DNA from 4 places in the Streptomyces sp. XY431 genome. Region 4 is predicted to be linked to each of the others. Evidence: riboswitches for the same ligand, from Rfam matches in the RefSeq annotation. Region 4 holds a riboswitch; each other region holds the start of a gene.

Region 1 (3,782 bases), on a different contig from region 4:
AAAGTCCGGCGAGATCCGCGAGGTCCGCATCGACGGCGCCACCACCCGCCTCTCCACCGAGGGGTACGTCTACCTGCCGCCGCAGTACTTCCAGCCCGAGTACGAGCAGAAGCAGTTCCCGGTCCTGGTCGTCAGCACCGGCTTCCCGGGCATCGCCAAGAACCTCGTCACCCGCCTCAACTACCCGGGCGCGGCGCTGAAGCTGCTTCAGGAGGGGCGGATGCAGCCGACGGTGCTGGTGCTGGTGCGCCCCTCGCCCGCGCTGCCGCAGGACACCGAGTGCGAGGACGTCCCGGGCGGTCCGCAGACCGACGCCTACTTCGCCAAGGACGTGCCCTCGGCGATCCAGGCCACCTACCGGGTCTCCGCCGACCCGCGGGCCTGGGCGTTCATGGGCAACTCCACCGGCGGCTACTGCGCGCTCAAGCTGGCGATGCGTCACCCCGACGTCTACCCGACCGCCGTCTCGCTCTCCGGCTACTACCAGGCGGCCGACGACCCGAGCACCGGCGACCTCTACAACGGCAGCGAACAGCGCCGCAACGAGGCCGACCTGATGTGGCGTCTCAAGAACCTGCCGCAGCCCGCGATCTCCGTGCTGCTGGCCGGCACCCGGGAGGGCGACGGCAACTACCGGCGCGAGACCGAGGCGTTCGTGGCCGCCGCGCACGGCCCGATGAAGGTCTCCTACAGCATGCTGGAGACCGGCGGCCACAACTTCGAGACCTGGAGCAAGCTGCTCCCGTCCTCACTGGAGTGGATCTCCCAGCGCCTGACGGTCCCGGCCGCCAGTCCGTCGGCCTGACCCGACCGCCCGGGTGTCCGGCCGGGACCCGCGGGCGGGCGCTCGGGGTGCTCAGGCCACCTGCTCCAGGGTGCCGGTGTGCAGCTCGCCGACCCGGCCGCCCTCGCCCTCGTACGTCCAGAACGCGCGGACCGTCATCCGGGTCAGGTCCATGACGTGGCTCACGGTGATGCCGCTCACCTCGGTCCAGCTGACGAAGTAGAGCTGCGGGCCGACCTCGGCGACATGCAGGGAGACGTCCTCCCACTGGCCCGCCGATTCGCCGAGGCCCTCCCAGCGCAGCCGCTTGCCGTCGGCCGAGTACGCGTTGCGGAACGCCGCGCCGTTGTCGACCCGGAACAGGAAGGTACGGCCGGCGAAGGCGGGCAGGGACGCGGTCATGGTGGGGCGGGTCTCCTCGTCTCTGGACGTGCTGTCGTGGTGCTCGCTGCGACCCGGACGGTTCCGGACGCGGATGGATCTCCAACCTATCCGACCACCCCGCCTCCGTGGCGCACTTTCCCCGCCGGACCCGCCACCACGGCCACCACGGCCCGCCTGGAACGGTCGCCGGGGGCGCGGGGCGGCGGTGTGAGCTGCGCGACAACCGCCCCGGGAAGGTTGTCCGTGCGCGGACGGCCTGCCTAGCCTGCAGAGGCTTCCGCCACAGCGGAGCCCCGCCGTCGGGACGCCGAGTCCCGTCCACCCGCCGGCCGGCAATCGAGCACCACAGCGGACGGGAGCGGGGGACCCAGGTCAGTGCCCGGCCGCGCGCCAACCGTGCGCGTGTGTCGAGGCTAGGGGTGAAGCCGCTCTCCGGACGGCCGGGCAACCTCGCGCCCGAACCCGACAGCTCACCTCGTAGGCGTCGCAGAGGACCACTGCCATGCCCACTGCCTCCCCGCAGCCCCCTCGGCCTGCCCGGAACCCGGGCCTCCAGGCCCGCCGCCCGGCCGCCCGCCACGCCCGTCCCTCCCACCGGGGCCGCACCGCCGCCCTCGCCGCGACCGGGGCGCTCGCCGTCACCGGTGCCGGACTGCTCGGCCTTCCGGCCGTGACCGGCGCCCAGGCCGCCGCTCTGCCGACCGTCACCCAGGACAAGCTCGCCCCGGCCACCATGGTCGCGGGCAAGGCGACGGCCGCCTCGCTCACGCTGCACTCCTCGTCCTGCTTCACCGCGAAGACCGTCGGCGTCGGCATCCGCGACGCGGCCGGGCGCAACCTCGACTTCCCCGGCAACAGGAGCAACGTCCAGGTCTGCCCCGCCGGCCTGTCGATCACCACCGGTACCCGCACTCTGGCGGCCGGCACCTACACCCAGTTCGGCTTCTGGCAGGACAGCGCCGGCGGCTGGCACAACCTGCCCTCCCGCCAGCTCGTCGTCTCCGCCGCCACCCCGACGCCGACCCCCACGCCGACGCCCACCACCCCCACCACGGGTGCCCCGGTCGCCGGCAAGCAGCTCACCTGGTCCGACGACTTCAACAGCCTCGCCCTCGGCTCCCGCTGGACCGCCGACCGGAGCAGCTCCTACCACTACGGCGACCACAACCCGAACGACAACAAGCTCGACTGGCTGAACAAGAACAACGTCGCCGTCTCCGGCGGCGTCGCCACCTTCACCGCCAGGCCGAGCACGCACACGCTGGAGAACGGCAAGCAGGCCTGGGACACCGGGCTGCTCACCACCGAGTACTCCAGCGAGGGCTTCAAGGTGAAGACCGGCGACTACATCGAGACCCGGGTCAAGCTCCCCGCCGGCACCGGCGCCTGGCCGGCGCTCTGGACGTGGAACAGCACCAGCGGCACCCACGGGGAGATCGACTCCTTCGAGTACCACACCGACAACCCGAACCTGCTGGAGCTGACCAACCACATCAACCCGGGCCACCTGTACCTCACCGACGCCAAGGCGATCGCGAAGGACGGCTGGGTCACCATCGGCACCCACTACGGTGCGAGCTCGGTCGACTGGTACATCAACGGCACCAAGGTCTTCTCGGACGGCAAGGGTGTCGGCGCCGACTGGGCGGCGTACCCGATCCTCAACCTGTCCCTGAGCGCGGGGAACTACCACCCCGCGCCCTCGGGCACCACGCCGATCACCTTCGCGGCGGACTACGTCCGGGTGTACCGCTAGCAGCGGCCACAGGTCCGGGGCCGACGGTCAGACGGCCGGCCTCGGACCTGTGGTCTCGACGACCTCGATCGTGAACGGCTGCCGGTTGTTCGCGTCGTTCCGGTCGTCGTCGCCGCGCACCGCGACGTAGCCGCCCGTCAGCTCGCCGACGGGGACGTCGGGGGAGAGCCGGAGCGGGATCAGGGCCGTCGCGCTGCGGAACTTCGGCAGACCGGCCGGGAAGGTGCAGCGCACCCGGTGGCCGTTCTGGAACTCGTAGCAGTTCTCCGGGAAGAACGGCCCCTCGGCCGTCACCCCCGCCGGCAGGGTGACCACGACGGTGAACGGCGAGGCGGTCCGGTCCGGACCGAGGTTGCCGACGAAGGCGTGCAGGGTGGTGGTGCCGCCGGGCGCGGCCGGCTCCGGGTCGATCCGGACGACGTAGAGGTCGGAGTCCGAGGGCACCGCCGCCGCGGCCGGGTCGGCGGTCGTGCCCGGATCCGCGGCCCCGGGATCACCGGCCCCCGGTGCCGGGGCGCTCGTCCCGGGTGCGGGCGTCTTGTCGTCCGGCGGACAGACCGCGCCGGCCTGTCCGGCGGCCAGCACCGCCACCGTGCACCCCGTCACCAACGACCTGCCGAGAAGCCTTCGAACGGAACCGCTGCGGGTCATCGCCGCTCACCCTGCCCTTCGTGTCCGGCGCGCCCGCGCCGTCGCGGGCCGCGTCCGCACCAGCGTGGCCGACGGGTGTCCGGGGCCGGGGCAACCCGCCCTCGGGCGGCTCGAAGGGTGGCTCGAACGGGTGAACGCCCGGGCGTGCCGCGTCTGCGACCGAACGTCAGGGTGCCAGGACCTGGCCCAGCCGGGCCGCGATCCCGT
Region 2 (3,782 bases), on a different contig from region 4:
CCACTCGAAGCCGGAGGCTCCGGTGGCGCCCTGCACCCCGACGGCGACGCAGTCCACGGCCTTGCCGCCGGTGCCCGCGCCGAGGTTGAAGCCGGTCAGCCGGTAGGCCCGGGGGTTGGGTTCGAGCAGGGTGCGGGAGGCGACGCAGGACTCGTAGACGATGTCGTCGGAGGGCTGCTGGGGGGTGCGGGTGTCCAGCGGGCCGTCCCACCAGTAGGCGTCCTCCCAGGTCTCGTGGCTGACACAGCTGCGGAAGGTGATGCCGTGGCTGGCGTGCGGCACGAAGGCGTGGCTGCCCGCGTCGCGGACGACCACGCCCTCGACCACGGTGCCCCGGGTGGCGTCGCCGAGCCGGTGGAAGTGCAGCCCGTACCGGCCGAGCACCGGCGCGGTGACGGGAGCGGTGCCGTCCGGGCCGCGCCAGGTCTCCTTGGTGTCGGCGCGCGGCCCGACCCAGCGCAGCGCGGTGTGCCGGACGTCGGCCCGGCGGGTGCTGGTGAGGTGGACGTGGGCGCGGCCCTTGGCGCTGCCCTCGACCCGGACGCTGCGGGTGAGGTTGAGCAGCTCGGCGCCGACGGTGACGCCCCCTCCGGCGGCGACCCTGGGGTGCGGGTACTTGAGAGGGGTCGTCAGGGTGACGGTGGTTCCGCTGACGGACCGGACGGTGACGAGGTCGTAGGCGGCGGCGAAGCCGTCCTGGTCGGGCGGGCCGGTCGGGGTGACGGCCAGTTCGTCGCCGGGCAGCCAGCCGGCGGGCGGGGCGGCCAGGTCGACGACGGTGTCGCCGGCCCTGAGCTCACGCTCGGCACGGACCCAGGCGGTCTTGGCGGCGCCGTCCAGCCGCAGGTAGCCGGCGCCGGTGACCCAGAGGCCGACGTCGGTGTCGACCACTTTCATGCCGTCGCCCTGGAAGCGCTTCTCGTCGACGGCGGGGAAGCGGAGGGTGTGGACCCGGTCGCCGTCGGGGGCGAGGGCGAGGGCGCCGCGGATCTCGACGTTGCCCGCGGCGGCGAGGGTGAGGGTGCGGTCGGCGGCGAAGGTGAGGCTGCCGCCCGGCTCGACCAGCAGGGAGCCGACCTCGGCGTCGGTGTCGAGCAGGACCTTGTCGGTGATCCGGACGGCGCTGCGCGGTCCGGGCGGGCTGCCGCCCCAGCCGGCCCGGTCGGACCAGCGGCGGCCGCCCTGGTCGACGGTGGGCGCGGGGGCGGGCTGCTCGGGCGGTCCGGTGCCCGGGGCGGCGGTGGCGGCCGGCGGGGCGGCGCCGTGGCCGCCGTCCTGGCCCATCGGGGCGGCCGCCCCGGGCGGGTCGGTGCCGACGACGGCGGCCGGGGTGACCAGCCGGGTCTCGCCGGTCAGCGAGCGGCGCAGGACCTCCTCGCCGCTGATCGCCGCGAAGGCGGTGCCGACGGCCAGCCAGCGCAGTAATGCGCGGCGGCTTACGGGAGTTCGGGGTGGTTCGGGCGGGATGTCCGCTCTGCGATGTTTTGCCCTGCGATGCGCCCCGCGTGGCCTGGCGGCCGGACGGGCGGCGTCCGACTCCTCGTCGATGCCCATCGGTGCGTAGCCCTCCCCCCGGGCGGCTGCGTCGGCGCCGGCATGGTGCCGACACTCTGAAGCATAGGCAGTTGTGTTGGCCATGACGGGCGTTGCCGGAAATCGGTCATTTCTGATCATGAAGGACAGCGGTTCAGCACGGCTTTCGTAAACTGTGACGGTCATCACACATGTTTGCGGTTTGAAGCCGCCTCTGCTTAACGTGCTCCCCGTTCGTGGCCACACGGACCCAGCCCGTCCGCGACGCCGAGTCCTGCCGTCGGGCGTGCTGGCAGCGCAATACATCACGGCAGGAGCGGGGGAACCACAGGTAGTTCGCCCAGGACCGGTCCACGGACCGGACCCGGGCTAGGGGTGAAGCCGCGTCCACAGCGCGGCCGGGCTACTCCGGCCCGAATCCGACAGCTCACCTCGCAGGCGTGGGAGAGGACCACGTCTTCATGCTGCCCACCAACGGCACCCGTCTGTCCGGCCGCACCCGCCGCGCGATCGCCGCCCTCGGCGTCGCGGGCATCGGCCTCACCGTTCCGTGCCTCACCGCCGGCACCGCCTCGGCCGCCTCCGTCGCCACCTGGGACAAGGTCGCCCAGTGCGAGAGCACCGGCAACTGGAGCATCAACACCGGCAACGGCTTCTACGGCGGCCTCCAGTTCACCAACTCCACCTGGGCCGGGTTCGGCGGCACCGCCTTCGCCGCCCGTGCCGACCTCGCCACCAAGGACCAGCAGATCGCGATCGCCGAGAAGGTGCTCGCGGTGCAGGGCCCCGGCGCCTGGCCGGTCTGCTCGGTCCAGGCCGGTCTGACCAAGGGCGGCACCCCCGCCGCCGTGGACACCTCGGCCGCCGCCGCACCGGCCGCCAAGACCCCGGCCCCGGCCGCCAAGCCCGCCGCCGAGCCCGAGAACCCGGCCCCGGCCGCCTCCGACGCCGCCCAGCAGCGCACCGGCGCCCAGGACTGGCAGAAGTGGCACCGCCAGGCGGGCCAGGATGCCTCCGCCGACTACACCGTGGTCGCCGGCGACTGGCTCTCCTCCATCGCCGACAAGAACAACGTCCAGGGCGGCTGGGAGCGGCTGTACGAGCTCAACCGCGCCACCCTGGCCGAGGGCCCGCACAGCATCTACCCGGGCCAGCACCTGACCCTCGGCGACCGCGCCGAGGCGAAGGCCCCGGCCGCCGACAAGTCCGGCCAGGGCTTCGACTGGTTCAACCGCGCCAAGGACGCGCAGAACGGCTCCGGGACCGCCGCCAAGCCGGCCGCCGAGCCCGCCGCGAAGGCCGAGACCCCGGCCCCCGCCCCGGCCGCCACCGGCAGCATGGCCGCCGCCGTCTCCTTCGCCCAGTCGAAGGTCGGCCAGGCCTACGTCTACGGCGGCACCGGCAACGGCGGCTGGGACTGCTCCGGCCTGACCCAGGCCGCGCTGCGCGCCGCGGGCGTCTCCGTCCCGCGCGTCGCCGCCGACCAGGCCGCCGCGTCCACGCACGTCTCGCTGGACTCGCTCAAGGCCGGCGACCTGCTGTTCTGGTCCAACAACGGCCAGGACTCCGGCGTCTACCACGTCGCGCTCTACGTCGGCGACGGCAAGTACGTCGAGGCCGCCAACCCGAGCTCGGGCGTGCGGGTCCAGACCGTCGCCAACTGGGCTCCGGACTTCGCCGGCCGGGTCTGATCCGGTAGCACCTGGCCCCCGGGGAGAGTCGTCGCTCCTCCCCCCGGGGGCCGAGGCGTGCCCGCCTGCGGCACCGCCGCGACCACGGTCCCGGACAGTCATGGTCAAAGCCCGTCCCGGCGGGCATGCTGCTGCTCAGCACCCGAGGAGGAGTCACCATGGCCCAGGTCACCGTCTCGCTCGACGCCAATCTCGCCATCGACGCGATGATGCTGTCCGGCACCAAGAACCCGCAGGACGCCGTCGAACTGATCCTCCGCGACTTCCTGGAGCGGGGCCGGCGTACCGGGACCCGTACCGGTGACGCCGCCGACGGCCACCGGGTCACCCCGGACCGGCCCATCGTCCAGGAGGGCTGAGCGGAACGCCGAGGGGCCCGGGAGCGGTTCGCTCCCGGGCCCCTCGTGGTGTCCCTCGTGATGTCTCCTCAGCGCGCGCGGCCCCCGGTCGAGCCGCGCATCACCAGCTCCGGCTGGAACATGAACTCCCCGCGCTGGACGGCGTTCCCGCCGACCTCCTCCAGCAGGGCGTCCACGGCCGCGTTGGCCATCGCCTCCA
Region 3 (3,782 bases), on a different contig from region 4:
GCCGAACGGATCGGCAGCCTGCTGACCGCCACCTCCTCGGTGGTCCTCCGCACCGGCGGCGAGCAGCACGAACTCTCCACCCCCGTCTCGGTGCACGGCTCCCGGCTCCGGTTGCGCGCGCCGCTCGACTCCCCGGTGACCTCCGCCGCCGCCCGCGAGCAGGACGGCCTCGCCGTCGTGCTCGGCCTCACCGACATCGCCCCGGTGGCCGTCCGTGACCGGGTCCGCGGGCGTCTCACCCTGGCCGGGCGGCTCCACCTCGCCCACCTCGCCGACGACGGCCTGAGCGTGCACCTCCACCTGGACGTCGCGCACGCCGTGCTCTCGACCCCGTACGGCACCACCGCGATCACCGGCGCCGACCTCGCGGCGGCCGCCCCCGACCCGCTGGCCCGCTACGAGGCCGGACTGCTCACCCACCTCGCCGACGACCACCCCGACGCGCTCGCCGTACTCACCCGGCTGCTCGACCCGGCACTGCTCGCCGACCGTCCCGACATCCGCCCGCTCGCCCTCGACCGGTACGGCCTGGTGCTCCGCCTGGACCACCCGTACGGCCACCGCGACGTCCGGCTGGTCTTCCTCGAACCGGCCCGCGACGCCGACGAGTTCGGTCACCGGGTGCACCAACTGCTGGCCGCCGCCGAGCAGGAGCCCGCCGCTCACCGGTCCTGAACCCAAAGGAAGCCGAACCAGCCTTCCCCGCAACGACACTGACGCGTGGTCAACTCTGCGGCAGCGGACCCCGGCACGACGACGGCCGGCCCGGCCCACGAGAAAGATCTCGCGAGCCGGGCCGGCCGGCAGGACGGGCGTGTCCCGCGCCCGTCGATCCGCTCAGGTGCGGCGTCCACCCGGTCCAGCGGTCACCCGACATGACCATTCCGGGAGGTCGTTTTCGCCCCGCACCCAGCGGTGGCAGATGATCCGACCGAGGGTCAGATCGCGACGCCGTGCGCCCGCAGGTAGGCGATCGGGTCGATGTCCGAGCCGTACTCCGAGCCCGTGCGGATCTCGAAGTGCAGGTGCGGGCCGGTCACGTTGCCGGTCGCACCGGAGAGGCCGATCTGCTGGCCGGCGGTGACGGTCTGACCGATGGACACGCCGATCGAGGACAGGTGCGCGTACTCGGCGTACTTGCCGTCGGCGAGCTTGATCTCGACCTCGTTGCCGTAGGCGCCGCCGTTGCCGGCCTTCACCACGGTGCCGGCCGCGACCGCGCGCAGCGGGGTGCCGGTGGCAGCGACGAAGTCGGCGCCGGTGTGGTGGCCGGAGGCCCACATCGAGCCGGCCACGCCGTAGGCGGTGCCGAGCTTCGGGTTGGCCAGCGGGGCGAAGAAGCCGGAGGTGGCGGCGACCGGAGCCGCGGCGGCCGGCTTCGCGACCGGGGCGACGACAGCTTGAACGGCGGGCTGGGCAGCCGGCTTGGCAGCCGGGGCCGCCGGCTTCGCGGCCGGAGCGGCCGGCTTCACCGAGTCCTGCGAGGTCTGCGCCTTGGCGGCGGGAGCGGCCGGCTTGGCGGCCTCGGCCGGGGCGGCGGGCTTCGCGGCCTCGGCGGCCTTGGCGCCGAGCGCGAGGTGCTGACCCGGGAAGATGAGGTTCGGGTTGGCGCCGATGACCGAGCGGTTGTGCTCGAACAGCGCCTTCCAGCCACCCTCGACGTTCTTCGCGTCGGCGATCTTCGACAGGGTGTCCCCGCCGACGACCTTGTAGTCGACCGGAGCGGCCGGAGCGGCCTCGGCGGCGGGAGCGGCGGCGGCAGCCGGGGCAACCGGAGCGTTCTCGGCGGCAGCCGGCGCGGCGTCGACGCTGGCGGCGCCGGTCCAGGTGCTGCTCTGCTGCGTCTGGCCGGCGGCCGGGGCCTCGTGCGCCTGGGCGGTGACGGTGGTCACCAGCGGAAGGGCGAAGGCGGCGCCGGTGACGGCGGTGGCGATGCCGATGCGGACGGCGCGGGGCATGGCGATACGACGTGCCTGTGCGGGCATGGAAGCTGTCCTCTCCGACGCCTGCGAGGTGAGCTGTCGGGTTCGGGCTGGAGTTGCCCGGCCGCAGAGAAATGCGGCTTCACCCCAAGCCGGACCGTCAATTCGGGTCCGGCGACTTACCTGTGGGTCCCCCGCTCCTGCCGTACAGAGTTCGTTGCGAACCACCGGGCAGCGGCAGGACTAGGCGTTCCACCCGGTGGCCACCCGGGCTGACGCCGGGCGGTCGCTGAACTAAAACCCATCCGTTCGGGTGAAGCAATGTCGATCTCCGGAACCCGGGACCAAAGTCCGGAACACCGTGACGCTCCGCATCAGGGATATGCACAGTACGCACACAATCCATTCACTGCGCGCACGTGATCCGCCACCCTCCGCCGATGTCGTCATCAGTGCGCACACGATCACTCACGGAACGGACATCCCCGACACACCCCCGGTGACCCTTGTCACTTCGGCCCCGGGGGCCCCACCATGGGCCGTGACCACCACCGATGCAGGCACCCTGCGGTTGGGCACCGCGCAGGGTCGCTGGGTACTTCTGGCGACGGTGCTCGGTTCCAGCATGGCGATGCTCGACGGAACCGTCGTGAACGTCGCACTGCCCCGGATCGGCACCGATCTCGGCGCCCAACTCGACGCCCTGCAATGGACGCTCAACGCCTATCTGCTCACCCTGGCGGGCCTGATCCTGCTCGGCGGCGCGCTCGGCGACCGGTACGGACGGCGGCGGATCTTCCTGCTGGGCGTGGTCTGGTTCGCCGCCGCGTCCGCCGCCTGCGCCGCCGCGCCGACCATCGAGGTGCTGATCGCGGCCCGCGCCGTGCAGGGCATCGGCGGAGCGCTGCTCACCCCGGGCTCGCTGGCGATGCTCCAGGCGGTGTTCCATCCGGACGACCGCTCGGCGGCGGTCGGCCTCTGGTCCGGCCTCGGCGGGGTGTCGGCGGCGGTCGGCCCGTTCCTCGGCGGCTGGCTGGTGGACGGCCCGGGCTGGCGCTGGATCTTCCTGCTGAACCTGCCGCTGGCCGCGATGGTGATCGTGGTGGCCGCCCGGCACGTCCCGGAGAGCCGGGACGAGAGCTCGACCGGACGCTTCGACGTGCTCGGCGCGGTGCTGGCCGCCCTCGCGCTCGGCTCGATCACCTATGCGCTGACCGCCGCCGGGGGCGGACTCTCCGCCACGGTCTGGGTCACCGGCACGGCCGGCCTCCTGCTCGGCGCCGCCTTCATTGTGGTCGAGCGCCGCACCCCGGAGCCGATGCTGCCGCTGGGCCTGTTCTCCTCACGGCTGTTCACCGCCGTCAACCTGGTCACCCTCGCCGTGTACGCGGCGTTCAGCGGGGTCTTCTTCCTCCTGGTCGTCCAGCTGCAGATCGTCTCCGGCTTCTCCCCGCTGGTCTCCGGACTGGCACTGGTGCCGATCACCGTGATCATGCTGGCGCTCTCCGCCCGGGCGGGCCGGCTGGGCAAACGGATCGGCCCCCGGCTGCCGCTCACCGTCGGCCCGCTGCTGTGCGCGGTGGGCGTGCTGCTGATGCTGCGGATCGGGCCCGACGCCTCCTACTGGACGGACGTGCTGCCGGCCGTCGCGGTGATGGGGAGCGGGATGGTGCTGCTGGTCGCACCGCTGACCGCGACCGTGCTGGCGGCGGTCGAAGTACGGCACGCGGGCATCGCGAGCGGGGTCAACAACGCCGCGGCCCGGGCGGCCGGTCTGCTGGCGGTCGCCGCACTGCCCGCGCTGGCGGGTCTGAGCGGCGACGCCTACCAGGTGCCGTCGGCGGTCGACTCCGCCTTCCA
Region 4 (3,782 bases):
CGCTCTCTCCGCCCAGGTCGCCGCCCACGCAGCGCCGAGCCCGTCGCCCAAGAAGGACGACGTCAAGGCGCAGATCGACCAGCTGAACGAGGAGGCCGAGCAGGCCACCGAGCGGTACAACGGCGCCAAGGAGCGGGCCGACCAGCTGCGCAAGCAGGCGGACCAGCTCCAGGACCAGGTCGCCCGCGGCCAGGAGCAGATGACCCAGCTTCAGGCGGGGCTGGCCGAGGTGGCGGGCGAGCAGTACCGCACCGGCGGCATCGACCCGTCCGTCCAGCTGATGCTCACCTCCGACCCGTCCGGGTACCTGGACAAGGCCTCCAGCGTGCAGCAGGCCAGCTCCAGCCAGGCCGAGGCGCTCAAGGGCCTGCAGGACCAGCAGCGCCGGCTCGACCAGCAGAAGAGCGAGGCGGCCGCCGTGCTGGCCTCGCTGGACACCACCACCAAGGACCTGAACCAGTCCAAGGCCGAGGTCGGCAAGAAGCTCAAGGACGCCCAGGACCTGCTGAACTCGCTCAGCGCCGCCGATCGCGCGGCCGTGAAGGCGGCGCAGCAGCAGGCCGACCGCGCCTCGCGCGGCACCGAGCGCACCGACCTGGGCAGCCTGCCGCAGGCCAGTGGCATGGCCGGCGCCGCGGTTTCCAACGCGATGGGCAAGCAGGGCTCGCCGTACGTCTGGGGCGCCACGGGCCCGAGCACCTTCGACTGCTCCGGCCTGATGGTCTGGGCGTACGGGAAGGCCGGCGTCTCGCTGCCGCGGACCTCGCAGGCGCAGGGCAACTACGGCACCCGGGTGCCGTCCCTGGCCGAGGCCCAGCCGGGCGATCTGATCATCTACCGCCCCGACCGCAGCCACGTCGGTATGTACATCGGCAACGGCATGGTGGTGCACGCGCCGCACACCGGTGACGTGGTGAAGGTGATGAAGGCCGACGCCATGCAGATCAACACGATCCGCCGGGTCTGACGGTCCGCCACGACACTCCCGGGGGCGGTTCTCGGCCTCTGTGATCAGCGCCACCTCCGATCGGGGGTGGCGCTGGGGTTTGGGTCGGGCGTTCGGCCGTCCAGGTGGAAATGATCAGCCTGATGTGGGGATGTGATCACGCTCGGTCATATTCACAAAGGAACTTGGGAATTCTTCTGGCTTTTTTCTGACAAGGATTTGAACGGATCACGGATCTGTTACTAGGGTCGTGCTTCGAACCTCGCACAGTCGATCACCCAGCCTGGGTGGCGGTGGGGTTCACCGCCGAGTTCGCGAAGCAGCCGGGCGGGGCCTCAGGTGCCCGCCCGAACCAGACCCAGCAGTCCGGGGTCAGCTGTGGAGCGGAGCCGGGGAACCACGTTCCTCCGGGGTGAATCGGCGCCAGGTCGGCCGCTCGCGCGGACGGTGAGGCGTCGTAGGGCACGCTTCCGCCCGAACCCGTCAGCTCACCCGGTAGGCGGATGAGGAAGAAGGAGTCCGCCTTCGTGGCGTCCCATCGTCGTCCCAAGCCCGCCGGCCGTACCCGGGTCTCGATCATGACCGGTCTCGCCGCCGCTGCCGTCGCCCTCTCCGCGCAGTCCGGCGCCCACGCCGACCCCGCGCCGACCAAGGACCAGGTCAAGGAGCAGGTCGACCAGCTCAACGAGCAGGCCGAGGTCGCGACCGAGAAGTACAACGGCGCCCAGGCCAAGCAGCAGGAGCTGCAGAAGCAGGTCGCCGAGCTGCAGGACAAGGTGGCCCGCCAGCAGGCCGTGGTGACGGAGGCCCAGGGCGGCCTCTCCGAGATCGCCGGCGAGCAGTACCGCACCGGCGGCATATCGCAGACCGTCCAGCTGATGCTGTCCGCCAGCCCGGACAACTTCCTCAGCCAGGCCGACGCCCTGAACCAGGCCGGTTCCACCCAGTCCGGCGCGCTGAAGGAGCTCCAGGAGCAGCAGCGCAGGCTCGACCAGGACCGCACCGAGACCCAGACCAAGCTCGGCGAGCTGGAGTCCACCACCCAGCAGCTGAAGACCTCCAAGGACGAGGTCCAGGGCAAGCTGGCGAAGGCCCAGCAGCTGCTCAACACCCTCACCGAGCAGGAGCGCCAGGCCCTCCGCGCGGCCGAGGAGAAGGCCGCCGCCGAGGCCAAGGCGAAGGCGGACGCCGCGAAGGCCGAGGCCGCCAAGGCCGCCAAGGCGAAGGCGGACGCCGAGCGCGCCACCCGCGACACCAACCGCAGCGACCTGAGCGCGTCCGCACCCACCTCCGCGTCGACGCCCGCGCCCGCCGCCGCGGCCAAGCCGGCCGCGCCCGCCGCCAACGGCTCGCGCGCCGCCGCCGCTATCGCCGCCGCCGAGAGCAAGCTCGGTGCCCCGTACGTCTACGGCGCCACCGGCCCGAACTCCTTCGACTGCTCCGGCCTCACCGGCTGGGCGTACGCCCAGGCGGGTGTGTCGCTGCCGCGCACCTCGCAGGAGCAGGCCAACGCCGGTACCCGGATCGGCTCGGACATCTCCCAGGCCCAGCCCGGCGATCTGGTGATCTTCTACGGCGACCGCCACCACGTCGGCATCTACGTCGGCGGCGGCCAGGTCATCCACGCCCCGAAGCCGGGTGCGTCGGTCCGCTACGAGTCGGCGTCCAACATGCCGGTCAACACCATCGTGCGCCTCTGACCCCCGGGTCGGCAGACTCCCGGCAGGCCCGGTCTCCCCTCGGGGGAGGCCGGGCCTGCGGCTTTCCCCCGGTCACCGGGAACTCCGGCGGGCGAACCGGTCTGATGTCCGATCAGTGACTGAATATTCGGATTCGGAGGGGTTTGGAAACGGTTGCCCTGACTCGCTAACGTCTGCCACCGGACGCCCGCTTCGACAGCCGCCCGGTCCGGTGCGGCGGCGGGTCCGGGCCCAGGATCGGAGCCGACGTCGAATGACCGCGCACCGCCGTTCCCCGCTGTCAGGTGTCCACACGCTCGCCCGGGCGCTGGTGCTCACCGCGGCGGCCACCACCGCGCTGGGCGTGGCGACCGGCGGCACCGCGCAGGCGGCTCCCGGCGCGCCCGACACCCCGGCGAACCGCAAGGACGTCAAGGCCCAGGTGGAGCAGCTCTACGACGAGGCCGAGCAGGCCTCGGAGCGGTTCAACGCCGCCCAGGAGGCCCAGCAGCGGCTCCAGCACGAGACCGGCACGCTCCAGCAGCAGATCGCCCTCTCCCAGGACGAGCTCAACCAGCTGCGCGGCGACCTCGCCACCGTGGCCGGGGCGGAGTACCGGGGCGGCGGGATGGCACAGACCGTCCAACTGATGCTCTCCACCGACCCGGAGGGCTACCTCTCCCGGGCCCGCAGCCTCGACCAGGCCGCCGAGCGGCAGAACGAGACCCTGCACGAGGTGCTGGGCCGTCAGCGGGTGCTCGACCAGCGCCGGGCCGAGGCCTCGGCCAAGCTCGCCGAGCTGGAACAGACCCGCAAGGCGCTGGCCGACGGCAAGCAGCAGATCCAGCAGCGGCTCACCAGGGCGCAGCGGCTGCTCAACAGCCTCGGCGCCACCGAACGCGCCCGGCTCGCCGCCCAGGACGCCCGCGAGGCCGAGCAGCGCGCCACCCGGGGCACCGACCGGCTGGACCTCGGCACCACCCCGCCCGCCTCCGAGCGCGGCGGCGCCGCGCTGGCCGCCGCGGTGCGGATGATCGGCTCGCCCTACGTCTACGGATCCACCGGGCCCAAGGCCTTCGACTGCTCCGGTCTGATGTACTACAGCTGGCGGCAGGCCGGAGTGACCCTGCCGCGCACCTCGCAGGCCCAGGCGTACG

The links. A riboswitch is a leader RNA that binds a small molecule or an ion and turns the genes downstream of it on or off. The one in region 4 is predicted to bind cyclic di-AMP.
Region 1: another riboswitch for cyclic di-AMP. It lies ahead of ADK60_RS42080 (glycoside hydrolase family 16 protein); the one in region 4 lies ahead of ADK60_RS21615 (C40 family peptidase).
Region 2: another riboswitch for cyclic di-AMP. It lies ahead of ADK60_RS36280 (transglycosylase family protein); the one in region 4 lies ahead of ADK60_RS21615 (C40 family peptidase).
Region 3: another riboswitch for cyclic di-AMP. It lies ahead of ADK60_RS02950 (M23 family metallopeptidase); the one in region 4 lies ahead of ADK60_RS21615 (C40 family peptidase).

What each region holds. Positions count from the first base shown of each region.
Region 1 covers NZ_LGDO01000184.1:11,680-15,461, forward strand. The annotation lists gene ADK60_RS19420 (alpha/beta hydrolase) at 1-805, shown strand, start outside; gene ADK60_RS19425 (MoaF-related domain-containing protein) at 857-1,186, opposite strand; cyclic di-AMP (ydaO/yuaA leader) riboswitch at 1,500-1,667, shown strand; gene ADK60_RS42080 (glycoside hydrolase family 16 protein) at 1,671-2,924, shown strand; gene ADK60_RS19435 (hypothetical protein) at 2,952-3,575, opposite strand; gene ADK60_RS19440 (IclR family transcriptional regulator) at 3,742-3,782, opposite strand, start outside.
Region 2 covers NZ_LGDO01000503.1:19,121-22,902, reverse strand. The annotation lists gene ADK60_RS36285 (hypothetical protein) at 1-1,554, opposite strand, end outside; cyclic di-AMP (ydaO/yuaA leader) riboswitch at 1,820-1,987, shown strand; gene ADK60_RS36280 (transglycosylase family protein) at 1,974-3,224, shown strand; gene ADK60_RS36275 (hypothetical protein) at 3,383-3,583, shown strand; gene ADK60_RS36270 (LacI family DNA-binding transcriptional regulator) at 3,652-3,782, opposite strand, start outside.
Region 3 covers NZ_LGDO01000015.1:1,987-5,768, forward strand. The annotation lists gene ADK60_RS02945 (DUF2470 domain-containing protein) at 1-675, shown strand, start outside; gene ADK60_RS02950 (M23 family metallopeptidase) at 939-1,985, opposite strand; cyclic di-AMP (ydaO/yuaA leader) riboswitch at 1,989-2,154, opposite strand; gene ADK60_RS02955 (MFS transporter) at 2,464-3,782, shown strand, end outside.
Region 4 covers NZ_LGDO01000230.1:85,749-89,530, reverse strand. The annotation lists gene ADK60_RS21620 (C40 family peptidase) at 1-967, shown strand, start outside; cyclic di-AMP (ydaO/yuaA leader) riboswitch at 1,297-1,463, shown strand; gene ADK60_RS21615 (C40 family peptidase) at 1,474-2,646, shown strand; gene ADK60_RS21610 (C40 family peptidase) at 2,900-3,782, shown strand, end outside.